One region of the Streptomyces sp. NPDC054796 genome, then DNA from elsewhere that is predicted to be linked to it. Evidence: riboswitches for the same ligand, from Rfam matches in the RefSeq annotation. Region 1 holds a riboswitch; each other region holds the start of a gene.
The links. A riboswitch is a leader RNA that binds a small molecule or an ion and turns the genes downstream of it on or off. The one in region 1 is predicted to bind cobalamin.

Region 1 (4,204 bases):
CCGACGACCACGACGGGCAGCCGTCCGGCGCGGGCGAGGCCCATGTTGACGATGTCGCTGCGCCGCAGGTTGATCTCGGCGGGGCTGCCCGCGCCCTCGCAGATGACGGCGTCGTGGGTGCGGCGCAGCTCGTCGAGGCAGTCGGTGACCGTGGCCAGCAGCTTCTCCTGGCGGCCCTCGTGGTAGCCGCGTGCGCTGAGTTCGCCCACGGGCCTGCCCAGCAGCACGACCTGGCTGGTGCGGTCGCCGCCCGGCTTCAGCAGTACGGGGTTCATCAGCGCGCTGGGCTCCACCCTGGCCGCCGCGGCCTGCATGGCCTGGGCGCGGCCGATCTCGGCGCCCTCGCGGGTGACGAAGGAGTTCAGCGACATGTTCTGGGCCTTGAACGGGGCGACCTTCACGCCCTTGCGGGCCAGCCAGCGGCAGATGCCCGCGGTGACGACGCTCTTGCCCGCGTCGGAGGTCGTGCCCGCGACGAGGAGGCCGCCGCCCCTGGTGGTCGGGCGCGGTCCGGCGTTGCCGCCGTTGCCGTTTCTGCCGTTGCCGTTGCCGCTGTCGGCCGTGCCGCTCATGAGGTCCCCTTCCGTGGCCCGCGCACGCGGGAGTACCGGGAATGCGCAGCCCCGGCGGCGAGCCGCCCCGCCGCGGTCACCGCGAGCGCGAGCACGCCGACGCGACGCGACAGCCGCGCCGCGCGCGCGATGTCACCGGTCTCCACGGCGCGTCCGGGCGAGTTGAGTACGGGCCTGTGCTCGGTCCGCCCGCCGTAGGAGAGCGTTCCGCCCAGCCGCACGCCCAGCGCACCGGCGAACGCGGCCTCCACGGGGCCCGCGTTGGGGCTCGGGTGGCGGTGCGCGTCCGTACGCCAGGCGCGCAGCGCGCCGCGCGGGTCCGGGCCCGCGAGCGCTGCGAGGACGGCGGTGAGCCGGGCACCGGGCCAGCCCGCGACATCGTCGAGCCGGGCCGAAGCCCAGCCGAAGCGCAGATGGCGGGGGGAGCGGTGGCCGACCATCGCGTCGAGCGTGTTGACGGCGCGGAAGCCCGCCATCCCGGGCACTCCGGCCAGCGCGCCCCACACGAGGGCGCCGACGACCGCGTCCGAGGTGTTCTCGGCGACGGACTCGACCACGGCGCGCGCGATCCCGTCGGCGTCCAGCGCCTGGGGGTCGCGTCCGCACAGATGGGGCAGCCGCCGCCGCGCCGCCGCCAGATCGCCCGCCTCCAGTGCGGCGCCGACGGCGCGTGCCTCGCGGACCAGCCCGGCGCCGCCGAGCACGGTCCAGGTGACGCCCGCGGTGAGGGCGACGCTCGCGGGGCCGTGGGCCACGGTGTCAGCGCTGTTCGTACGGCGGTCCGCCGCACGCGCGGCGCGCGTCAGCGCCGTCGCAGCGGCGACGGCGCCCGCGACGCACAGGGCCGTGTAGGCGGCGCCGCTGTCGCGCCGGTCGCGCCACAGGCGGCGCTCGGCCGCACCGGCGGCGCGCCCGAAGGCGGCCACGGGGTGGCCGCGCCGGGGGTCACCGAGCAGCAGGTCGCCGAGGAATCCGAGGGCTGCGCCACAGGCGTGGGCGCGTGGGGCCCGCATCCGTCAGCGCGCCGTCATGCCTCGTAGGGCCGGTGCCGTGGTGGGCACCGGGCGTGCCGTGCCCACGTCAGGGCGTGCGGCCAGGAGTTGGTTGGCGGTGAAGCCGGGCATGGCGGTGTCCTCACTCAGGGTCCTCGCCCTGGCTCGACGTGACCGGCGGTGAGAGTCTCCTGGCTCCCGGATCGGCGCTCAGGGGGTGTCGTACGGACCCCCTCCCCGGCCTTCCAGCCCGCATGTGCGCGTGGGCCGTGACCTTCTGGTTGGGGAGCGCTCCCCGGTGACAGTGGCGGGACCGCGCCGGATTCGCACCGGCTTCCTCTCCTGCCGCCGTTGGGCAACGGGAAGTCCACCACGGTTCACGAGAGGGCGTCAACTCGCCCTGACCTGCGACGGGAGAGTGTGAGGAGACACACGGGCGCACATGGACGAGGGGTACGAGCAACCGCTCGTACCCCTCGTCAGGATGCCGTCGTGTGCGGACGGACGGACGCTGTCGTCCGCTGTCGTCGCTAGGCGGCGATGAGGTAGATGCCGAACGCCACGGCCGCCGCGCACAGCGCGAAGCAGGCGTAGGCACCGGTGCGGGCGAGCGCCGGGGCGCCGGTGCCGTCCGCCTTGCGGGCCGAGGAGCCGACGATGCCGAGCGTGAACACGCCCACCAGGCCGACCGTCGCCACGAGGCTGACGCCGAAGACCTGGCCGAGAGCGGCCCAGTCGATGTTCATAGCGGTCTTCCTTCTGACTTCCTGGACGGGGTGGGGTGCCGGGGCCTCTAGGAGGGGACGCCGGACCGGGGACGTGCGGTGCCCGCGCGCGGGCGAGGCTCCGGAAGCGTGGGCTCCGCTCCTGCGAACGGCACATGCTCGGGCCGGGGCTCGGAGGCGGTCTCGTCGGTCTCGTCGGACGAGGTCCCGTCGGCCGTGTCCGCGCCCAGGGCCGCTGCCGCCGCCTCGGAGGTGACGGGCGTGCCGGGGGCCGGAGGCGGTGCGACGGAGCGCATGGCCGCGGTGACGACACCGGCGGGCTCGTCCGCGCCGCCGAGAACGCCGGGAACACCGGAGCCGTCGGCCGGTGCGGGGGTCGCGCCGTCGTGGACGTCGTTCACGTTGGTGTGGTCCACCGGCTGGCGCCGCGAGAGCGCCCAGATGGTGAGGCAGATCGCCAGCGCGAGGACCGCGACCGTGGCCACGCCCCAGTCGCCCTGGTCGGCCAGCAGGGCCGAACCCGCGGCGACGAGACCGGCCGCGGGGAGGGTCAGTGCCCAGCCCGTGACCATCCGGCCCGCCGTCGACCAGCGCACGACGCCGCCCTTGCGGCCGAGCCCGGAGCCCATGACGGCGCCGGAGCAGACGTGGGTGGTCGAGAGGGAGAAGCCGATGTGCGAGGAGGCCAGGATGGTGGCCGCCGCGCTGGTCTGGGCCGCGAAGCCCTGCGGGGGCTGGATGTCGGTGATGCCCTTGCCCATGGTGCGGATGATCCGCCAGCCGCCGAGGTACGTACCGGCCGCTATGGCGATGCCGGCGGCGGCGATGACCCACACCGGCGGGTCGGCGCTCGGCGCGAGGGCGCCGCCGGTGATCAGCGCGAGCGTGATCACACCCATGGTCTTCTGCGCGTCGTTGGTGCCGTGCGCGAGGGAGACGAGCGCGGCCGAGGTGATCTGGCCCGCGCGGTAGCCCTTGGCGGTCTGGCCCTCGTCGGCGTGCCGGGCGAGCCGGTACGTCAGCCGCGTCGCGACGAGCGCTGCGATGCCCGCGACGAGCGGCGCCGCGAGTGCCGGGATGAGGACCTTCATCACGACGACGTCGGCGTTGACGGCCCCGAGGCCGACGGAGGCGACGGTGGCGCCGATGAGGCCGCCCATCAGGGCGTGGGAGGAGCTGGAGGGGAGGCCCGCCAGCCAGGTCAGCAGGTTCCAGATGATGGCGCCGACGAGACCCGCGAAGATCACTTCGGGCCGGATACCGGAGCCTTCGTCAATGATTCCCGACGAGATGGTCTTGGCCACCTCGACCGAGAGGAACGCGCCGACGAGGTTGAGGGCCGCCGACATCGCCACCGCGGTCTTGGGCTTGAGAGCCCCCGTGGAAATGGTGGTGGCCATGGCGTTGGCCGTGTCGTGGAAGCCGTTCGTAAAGTCGAACACCAAGGCCGTGACGATCACGATCCCGATGAGAAGCGTGATGTGTTCCATTCACCCAGGCCACAATCAGTTCGAAGGTTGATGACTCGGTGAACGTAAGAAGCACGGGTGAACGGAAGGTGAACTGCGGCAGGCGTCGGAGTGTCACTACCTGACGCCTGTTGTGAGCGGCGCTTCCGGGGCGCTTGCGCGCGCCCTCCCGTGTGTTCTGAGATCACCGCCGGGGCCCCGGTGGCCCCTTGGGGAAACTTAGGGGAAGGGGCGCTGGTCAGCCGCGCGCGTAGCGTCTGAGCTGGGCCATCGAACCGTTGAAGAGATTCTGGTCACCCGGCAGCTTGCCCTTGTTCGCGTACTGCCAGATGGTACGCGTACCCCATCCGGCCGGGAGCGGCCCCGCGCTCCTGCTCCAGTCCGCCAGCCACAGCGGATGCCGGGCCGCGAACGCGCGGCTGTTGCCCGTGCAGCTCTTCCACCAG
Region 2 (4,204 bases), on a different contig from region 1:
GGGCGTGACACACCGGGCAGGCGAACGCCCGGTGGGCAGGGCGGGCTCCGGCGCGAGGCCACCTGCTTGCCGGAGCCCGCCGTTCAGGGGGGCCGTTGCGCCGTTACCGCCGCGTCGGCGTCGGCGGCAGTCCGGCCCGTACCGTGCGCGCCGCCTCGACCAGGTGCTCCAGTGAGGCGCGCACCTCCGTCCAGCCCCGGGTCTTCAGGCCGCAGTCGGGGTTGACCCACAGCCGTTCGGCGGGGATCGCCTCAAGTCCCTTGCGCAGCAGCGCCGCTGCCTCGTCCGCGCCGGGCACGCGCGGCGAGTGGATGTCGTAGACGCCGGGGCCGACCTCGCGCGGGTAGCCGACGGCGGCCAGTTCGTCCGCCACCCGCATGTGGGAGCGGGCCGCTTCGAGGCTGATGACGTCCGCGTCGAGCGCCTCGATCGCGGAGACGATGTCGCCGAACTCCGCGTAGCACATGTGCGTGTGGATCTGGGTGTCCGCGCGTACGCCGCTCGTGGTGAGCCGGAACGCCTCGGTGGCCCAGTCGAGATACGCCTCCCTGTCGGCGGCCCGCAGCGGCAGGGTCTCGCGCAGCGCGGGCTCGTCGACCTGGATGACGGCGGTGCCCGCGCCTTCCAGGTCCTGGACCTCGTCGCGCAGGGCCAGTGCCACCTGCCGCGCTGTCTCCCCCAGCGGCTGGTCGTCGCGCACGAAGGACCAGGCCAGCATCGTGACCGGGCCCGTCAGCATGCCCTTGACAGGACGGTTCGTGAGCGACTGCGCGTACGTGGTCCAGGCGACGGTCATCGGCTCGGGCCGCGAGATGTCGCCCGCCAGGATCGGCGGGCGCACATAGCGCGTGCCGTAGGACTGCACCCAGCCGTGCTGGGTGGCGAGGTAGCCGTTCAGCCGCTCGGCGAAGTACTGGACCATGTCGTTGCGTTCGGGCTCGCCGTGCACCAGGACGTCCAGGCCCGCCTCCTCCTGGAAGGCCAGCACCTCGCGGATCTCGGCGGCGATGCGCTGGTCGTACGCGGTGTCGTCGATGCGTCCGCTCCGCAGTTCGGCGCGGGCCGTGCGCAGTTCCGTCGTCTGCGGGAACGAGCCGATGGTGGTGGTCGGCAGCAGCGGCAGCCCCAGGCGGGCGCGCTGCGCCGCCGCGCGCTCCGGATACGGCTGCGAGCGGCGCGCGTCGGCCGGTGTGGCCGCCGCGCAGCGCGCGCGGACGGCGGGATCGCTGGTCAGCGCGGAGGAGGCGCGGGAGGCGAGGTCGGCGCGGTTGGCTGAGAGCCGCCCGGTGATGAGGTCGGTGCCGCCGCTCAGGCCGCGGGCCAGGGTGACGACCTCCTCGGTCTTCTGCCGGGCGAAGGCGAGCCAGCGCGCGATCTGCGGGTCGACGTCGCGTTCCGCGGCGGCGTCCAGTGGCACGTGCAGCAGCGAGCAGGACGGCGCGACGTCCACCCGTTCCGCGAGGCCGAGGAGGGAAGCGAGGGTGCCCAGCGACTTCTCCAGGTTGTTGATCCACACGTTGCGGCCGTCGACGACGCCCGCGACGAGCCGCTTGCCCGGCAGTCCACCCGCGCGTGCCAGGTCGTCAAGGTTGGCGGCGCCGGGCCCGGTGAAGTCCAGGGCCAGCCCCTCCACGGGCGACTTGGCCAGCACGGGCAGGGCCTCGCCGAGGCGGTCGAAGTAGGAGGCGACCAGCAGCTTGGGCCGGTCGGTGAGGGCGCCCAGTTCGCGGTAGGCGCGCTCGGCCGCGTTCAGTTCGGCCGCCGTGCGGTCCGAGGCGAGCGCCGGTTCGTCGAGCTGCACCCACTCGGCGCCCGCTGCCCGCAGATCGGCCAGCACCTCGGCGTACACGGGCAGCAGCCGGTCCAGCAGCGTGAGCGGCTCGAAGCCGTCCGCCACGCCGGGCGCGGGCTTGGCGAGAAGGAGATAGGTGACGGGTCCGACGAGCACGGGCCGCGCGGTGTGCCCCAGTGCCACCGCCTCCCTCAGCTCTCCGACGGGCTTGGCGGAGTCGGCGGTGAAGACCGTGCCGGGGCCCAGTTCGGGCACCAGGTAGTGGTAGTTGGTGTCGAACCACTTGGTCATCTCCAGGGGCGCGGTCTCCTGGGTGCCGCGTGCCATGGCGAAGTAGCCGTCCAGCGCGTCGGTGTCCACGGCGTCGCGGTGCCGCTCGGGGACGGCGCCGACCATCACGGTGGTGTCCAGCACATGGTCGTAGTACGAGAAGTCCCCGGTGGGAACCTCGTTGATCCCGGCGTCGGCGAGGCGCCGCCAGTTGTCCCGGCGCAGGGTGGCCGCGGTCTCCCGCAGGGCTTCTGCGGTGACCCGGCCCTTCCAGTAGCCCTCGACGGCCTTCTTGAGTTCCCTCTTGGAGCCCTGGCGGGGGTATCCGTGGACAGTGGCGCGGGTTGCCGCGGCTGCGGACTTGCTGGTCACTCAACTCTCCTTCGCGAGTCGTGTCGGTGACCCCGGAGGCCGAGCGAGGGGACGAAGGAAAGGCTCACGGGAGGCGCACGCCGTCCGCGCCCTTCCCGTACCGCCGACCCGCCCTCGAGGTCACCGAGATCTCCGCGCACGGGTTTCGTACGCGGACAGTTGGCAGGTCTTCGGACTCGCGGACCCGCCGGGCGCTTCTCGCCCGGCACCTACTGGCCGTCGCTTCCCGGACCCTTCCTGGGACCAGTGCTGATGACGGCGGTCGTTTCCGCTCACCGCTGCGGGGCAGCTCCGGATTCTCACCGGATTCCCTCTTGCGACGCGCCTGCCTGGAGGGCAGGGCGAACCGACTGCGCCGCCCACCCTACGTCGGCGGAACGGCACTGAACAGTGCGCCCCGGCCCGCCTGGTCCCCCGGCGCGTGGCGCAGTGGCGTGCGCGTCGTCGCCTGCGCGCCCTACTGAGCCCCGAGTTCCGCTGCCACGATGAGGCACCGGGGGGACGGCCATGGACCAGACGGGGATCAGAATCGCGAGCGGCGTCGCCGTCTGGATCTTCGCCGCCTTCGGCGGCCTGCTCATCATCCTGCTCTCCCGTGCCGTCACCTCGGCCGCGCAGTACCTCAGGGGACAGGGCCGCATCCTCCCCCTCGTGGTGCGCCCCGACCCGGGCGACGGCGAGGCGCCGGGCGAGACCGGGGGCGAGGGTGGAGGCGGGGGCGGGGGCGACGGTTCCGCCGCCGCGCGGCGCCAGGCGTGCCGTGAACTGGCCGCCCATCTCGCGGTGCGTCTGAGCGCCACGTCGAACGACTCGCTGCTCGCGCCCGGCGCCGCCTCGCCCACCCCCGTCGCGCCCTCGCCGCAGGCGTCGTCCACCCCGCACGGCTGGCTGGAGTCCGTGGTGCGGCTCACGGTGTCCAGACCGCGCGCGTTCCACGTCCACCTCACCGAGATGGAGCCGGTCGAGGAGGGGCTGCGCCGGGTATCCGTACGGATCGTGCGGGCGCCGCAGGGGCAGATCGTGGCGGCCACCGTCGTCGAGAAGCCGCGGGACGAGCAACTGGTGGAGACGCTCGCCTGCTACACCACCGTCAGCGTGCGCGGCCTCCCCGCGATGCGCCGCCGCATCCCCCGCTGGGAGCGCTGGGACCACGACGTGCGCGGCTACGCGCGGTTCCGGCACGGCGTCACCGAGCAGGAGAAGGCACAGGCGCGCGAACAGGCCCGGCCGCTGCCCGCGCCGCTGCTGGCCTACAGCGTCCCCCGGCGGTACGCCGCAGCGCTGCGCGCCTTCGCCGACGCCGCCGAGTACTCGCCGGGCAACCTCACCCTCCGCCTCCACCAGGCGGCGCTGCACGAACGGGTGGGCTCCTACCGGCCCAAGGAGTACGCGAAGGCCATCGACATCTACCAGCGGTGCACCGAGCTGTGGCCGGGCCACATCGAGACCGCGTACCGCACCGCCATCGCCTACTCGCGCGGCTCCACCCCGGTACGCAGGGGCTCCCCGCGCCTGTCCGAGAACGAGATGGAGCGCCTGCACGACACCGCCAACCGGCACTTCGACGACCTCGAACGGCGGCTGCGGCGGCGCGCGCTGGCGCGGTGCTGGGCCCGTACGGTCGTGCCCGGCGGACGGTGGAACCCGGGCGAGCGGCGCTACTGGTCGTCCTGGCTCACCCCGCTGCCGCTGCCCGCGCGGCGCAGCCGCCGCAGCACGTTCCGCGGCGCGATCGTCATCGCCCGCGCGGGCCACACCATGGGCGGGGCG
Region 3 (4,204 bases), on a different contig from region 1:
GCTCCACCGCCGAGCGCACCGCCGCCTCGTCCGCCGCCGTCGAGCCCGACCAGGGCCCGCGGTGCGGGATGCGGCCGAGGCGGACGACGTCGCCGACGGTCAGGTCCACCCCCGTCTCGGCGTGCTGCTCCACGACGGCCACCCGGCGGGCGACGTCCTTGCGGCTCAGCCGCGGCAGCGGCACGTCGTCCAGGGTGATCACCCCGGCCGAGGCGGCCCGTATTCCGGCCAGCAGCCGCAGCAGCGTCGACTTGCCCGAACCGTTGGGCCCCAGCAGCCCCACCGTCTCGCCGGGGCGCGGCGACAGGCTGACCCCTTCGAGGATCAGCTTGCCGTCGGCACGCCAGGCCACATCACGCGCGCGCAGACTCATCCCCGTCCCCCTCCGGTCTCCCGTGCCCCGTGTTCCGTCGCGCCCGCCGTCACCGGGACCTCCTCGTGCGGTGCAGGATCACGACGAACGCGGGCACCCCGATCAGCGAGGTCGCCACGCCGACGGGAAGTTCCTGCGGGTCCAGCACGGTCCGCGCCAGCGTGTCCACCCAGACCAGGAACACCGCGCCCACCAGCGCCGTGGTGGGCAGCAGCCGCCGGTGCCCCGGACCCGTCAGCACGCGTGCGGCGTGCGGCAGGACGAGCCCGACGAAGCCGATCGCGCCCGCCGCGCTGACCAGCACCGCCGTCAACAGTGCCGTCACCAGCAGCAGAAGCATCCGCACCCGCTGGACCGCCACGCCCAGGGCCGCCGCCGCCTCCTGCCCGAAGGCGAACGCGTCCAGCGTGTTGGCCCGCGTCAGACACACGGCGAGCACCAGCACCAGCGCACCCGCGCACAGGGCCACGTCCGTCCAGCCGGCGCTGCTCAGCGACCCCAGCAGCCAGAACAGCACCCCGCGTGTCTGCTCCGCGTCGGCGGAGGTGAAGACGATGAACGAGGTGAGCGCAGAGAAGAGCTGCATGGCGGCGATGCCCGACAGCAGCACTCGGTCCGTCGTCCCGCCCGAGGTGTAGGCGAGCAGCAGCACGAGCCCGAAGGAGACGACCGCGCCCACGAAGGCGCCCGCCGAGAGGGACACGGCCCCGCCGCCGACGCCCAGCACCGCCACGGCCACCGCGCCGGTCGAGGCGCCCGAGGACACACCGAGGACGAACGGGTCGGCCAGCGGGTTGCGCAGCAGCGACTGGAGCACGGCGCCGCACACCCCCAGGCCCGCACCGCACACCGCGGCGAGCAGGGTGCGCGGCAGCCGCAGCTCCCACACGATGCCCTCGCGGATCGGCGTCAGACCGGCCTCGGCGCCACCGAGGCGCTCGGCCACCACCCGCCACACATCGCCGACGCCCAGTGCCGCGGGCCCGATGGTGATGGCCACCGCGACGGACAGTGCGAGGAGCAGCACACCCGCGGCCCACAGCACCGCCGCGCCGGTCCCGGTGCGCGCGGCCCGTACGCTCCACGATCGCGCGGCACGTAGGCGCGCGGCGAGCATCGGCCCGTCGGCGGCGCCGTCCCGTGCGGGTGCGTCGTCCTGTGTGGCCGGTGCGGGCGCGGCCGGCGTGGTGGGTGTGCGTTCGCGCGGCGTACTCAACCGGCGAGCCCGAACGTCCGCAGGCCCTTCGCGACCTTCTCGATGCCCTCGACGGTGCGGATCGACGGATTCATCGCGGCGCCGCTCAGCAGCACATACCGCTTCTTCTCCACGGCCTTCATATGGCGGGTGACCGGGTTGGACTCCAGCCACTTGATCTTCGCGGCGGCGGTCTCGGCCGTCTCGCTCTTACGGCTCAGATCGCCGAGGACGATCACGTCGGGATCGCGGTCCGCGACCCGCTCCCAGTTGATCTGCGGCCACTCGTCGTGTGTGTCGTCGAAGACGTTCGTAGCGCCGACGGCACGCGTGATGATGCCCGGCGCACCGCAGCACCCGGCCAGATACGGCGACTCGGAGTTGGCGAACCAGTACATCAGCCGGGTGTCCGACGCTTCGACGTCCTCCGTCGCCTTCGCGGTGCGTGCCTTCAGCTCGGCGACGAGCTTCTCGCCGCGCTTCTCCACGCCGAACACCTCGGCCAGGTCCCTGACCTCGCCGTAGACGTCGTCCATGCGCAGCGGCTCCGCGCGCTCGCCGTCGCCGCTCCCGCCGTTGTCCTTGGCGCAGTCGGTGGGAGAGAGGTACGTCGGCACGCCCAGCTTCTCGAAGTCCCCGCGCGGGGCCACCCCGCCCTTGCCGAGCGCCGACTCGAAGGACGCCGCCACGAAGTCCGGCTCCTCGTCCAGCACGCGTTCGAAGGAGGGCGCGTTGTCCGCGAGACGTTCGACCTTGGCGTTCTCCTCGCCCAGGCCCTTGGCGACGGGGTCGGTCCAGGTGGCGGTGCCCGCCATGCGGTCGGCGAGGCCGAGGGAGAGCAGGATCTCCGTCGTGCCCTGGTTCAGCGAGACGGCCCGCCTGGGCGGGGAGTCGACGGTGACCTTCTCGCCGCAGTTCTCCAGCGTGCGCGGATAGCCCCCGGACGCCGTGGACTTCCCGGAGCCCTCACCCCCGCCCCCGGAGCCCGAGCCGGAGCCCTTTGTGCCGCAGGCCGCCGTCAGCGCCATCAGCGAGGTGAGGAGTACGGCCGCGATGCGGGTACGGCGTGAGGTCGCCACCACAGTTCCCATCCGTCAGAGGCCCAGTCGCGAGGCCCGGCGTCCTTCCGCCCCGGTGCCGGGGCGGACCGCCAGCAGGTCTTCGGACTCGGGACTCCCACGGGCCGAGCGCCTTCCCGGACTCCTCCAGTGGCCTCTGCTCGCCCGCCCTGTCCCTCACCGCTGCGCGTCAGTTCCGGGTTCGCACCGGATTCCCTGACCCCATCAGGGGTTCGACTGGCGTCGGCAAGCTATCACACGGACCTGGGCGGTTCGCCCGGCGGCCGATGCGCTGAGCTGCGAGGACGGGGCGCGGAGAGGTGGTGTGCCGGGCCGTCAGGACATCAAGGGCGGTTGACGCCTTACACGTCGGGTAGAAGCGCCACCGAGTCCCAAGGGCCAGCCGCGGCACACGCGGCTCACCGAGCAGAGGGCCGAGAGGACAGAGCAGAGGGAGGCACCATGCGCACCCGTACCCGCCGCACGCCGACCACCGCAGCCCTGCGCAGAGTCGCCCTGCGCGCCGTCAGAAGGATCGCGCACCCCGCGCGCGCCCGCTCCGGCACGGGCCACCCGCACCGCGACCTGAACCGTCCGCGCCCCGGTGCCCACACCCTGCGCCCGTACCAGGTGACACCCCACGACGCGCTCCAGCGCCGGGGCCCCACCACACTCTGAGGGGCCGCTGAGAGGCCGTTGAGGGGCCGTTCCCGCGCGCCCCGCCCGTCCGCGTCCGTCCCCCGGTCTTTACCTGCCACCGTCGCACCACCCAGGATCGGATCATCGTCGAGCGAAGGAGCGCCGGGATGGCGACGGTGGTACTGGTCGGGACCCTGGACACCAAGGGCGCGGAGTACGCCTGGCTGAGCGCGCGGTTACGGGAGCTGGGCTGCGAGGTGGTACTCGTCGACGCCGGGGTGCGACGTGTCCCGCCGGGCGCACCGGCCGCCGACGTGTCGGGCGAGGCCGTCGCACGCGCCGCCGGCCACGGCCTGGAGCGACTGCGCGCGACGGGCGACCGCAACACGGCGGTGACGGCCATGGCGGAGGGCGCCGAGCACGTCGTGCGGGACCTGTACGAGGCGGGCCGCCTGCACGCACTGCTGGCGGTCGGCGGCAGCGGCGGCTCGTTCATCGCGGCCCGCGCGATGCGCGCGCTCCCCATCGGGGTGCCCAAGCTGCTGGTGAGCACCATGGCGGGCGGGGACGTGGGCCCGTACGTGGGCAGCGGCGATGTCACGCTGATGCACAGCGTGGTGGACATCGCCGGGATCAACTCCGTCTCGCGGCTCGTACTCGGCAACGCGGCAGCCGCCGCGGCCGGTATGGCCGCGCACCGGGCACGCGCCGTGGCGGAGCCCGGGCCGCGGGGGCGCAAGGTCATCGGCGCGACGATGTTCGGTGTCACCACGCCCGCGGTGGACGCGGCACGGGCGCGCCTGGAGGAACTGGGCTACGAGGTGCTGGTCTTCCACGCCACGGGCGTGGGCGGCCGGGCCCTGGAGAGGCTCGCCGCCGACGGCCAGCTGGACGGTGTGCTGGATCTGACGACGACCGAGCTGGCCGACGACCTCGTCG

Region 2: it holds a riboswitch for cobalamin, as region 1 does, so the genes downstream of both, metE (5-methyltetrahydropteroyltriglutamate--homocysteine S-methyltransferase) here and ACWGJ2_RS28060 (cobalamin biosynthesis protein) in region 1, are expected to answer to the same signal.
Region 3: it holds a riboswitch for cobalamin, as region 1 does, so the genes downstream of both, ACWGJ2_RS21250 (ABC transporter substrate-binding protein) here and ACWGJ2_RS28060 (cobalamin biosynthesis protein) in region 1, are expected to answer to the same signal.

The regions. Positions count from the first base shown of each region.
Region 1 is NZ_JBSHAO010000040.1:29,559-33,762, forward strand. It holds gene ACWGJ2_RS28055 (cobyric acid synthase) at 1-572, opposite strand, end outside; gene ACWGJ2_RS28060 (cobalamin biosynthesis protein) at 569-1,585, opposite strand; cobalamin riboswitch at 1,730-1,951, opposite strand; gene ACWGJ2_RS28065 (hypothetical protein) at 2,095-2,310, opposite strand; gene ACWGJ2_RS28070 (anion permease) at 2,358-3,779, opposite strand; gene ACWGJ2_RS28075 (lysozyme) at 3,997-4,204, opposite strand, start outside.
Region 2 is NZ_JBSHAO010000022.1:101,890-106,093, forward strand. It holds gene metE (5-methyltetrahydropteroyltriglutamate--homocysteine S-methyltransferase) at 104-2,434, opposite strand; cobalamin riboswitch at 2,579-2,801, opposite strand; gene ACWGJ2_RS20060 (hypothetical protein) at 2,942-4,204, shown strand, end outside.
Region 3 is NZ_JBSHAO010000025.1:31,392-35,595, reverse strand. It holds gene ACWGJ2_RS21260 (ABC transporter ATP-binding protein) at 1-373, opposite strand, end outside; gene ACWGJ2_RS21255 (FecCD family ABC transporter permease) at 423-1,490, opposite strand; gene ACWGJ2_RS21250 (ABC transporter substrate-binding protein) at 1,586-2,659, opposite strand; cobalamin riboswitch at 2,704-2,883, opposite strand; gene ACWGJ2_RS21245 (hypothetical protein) at 3,089-3,304, shown strand; gene ACWGJ2_RS21240 (Tm-1-like ATP-binding domain-containing protein) at 3,433-4,204, shown strand, end outside.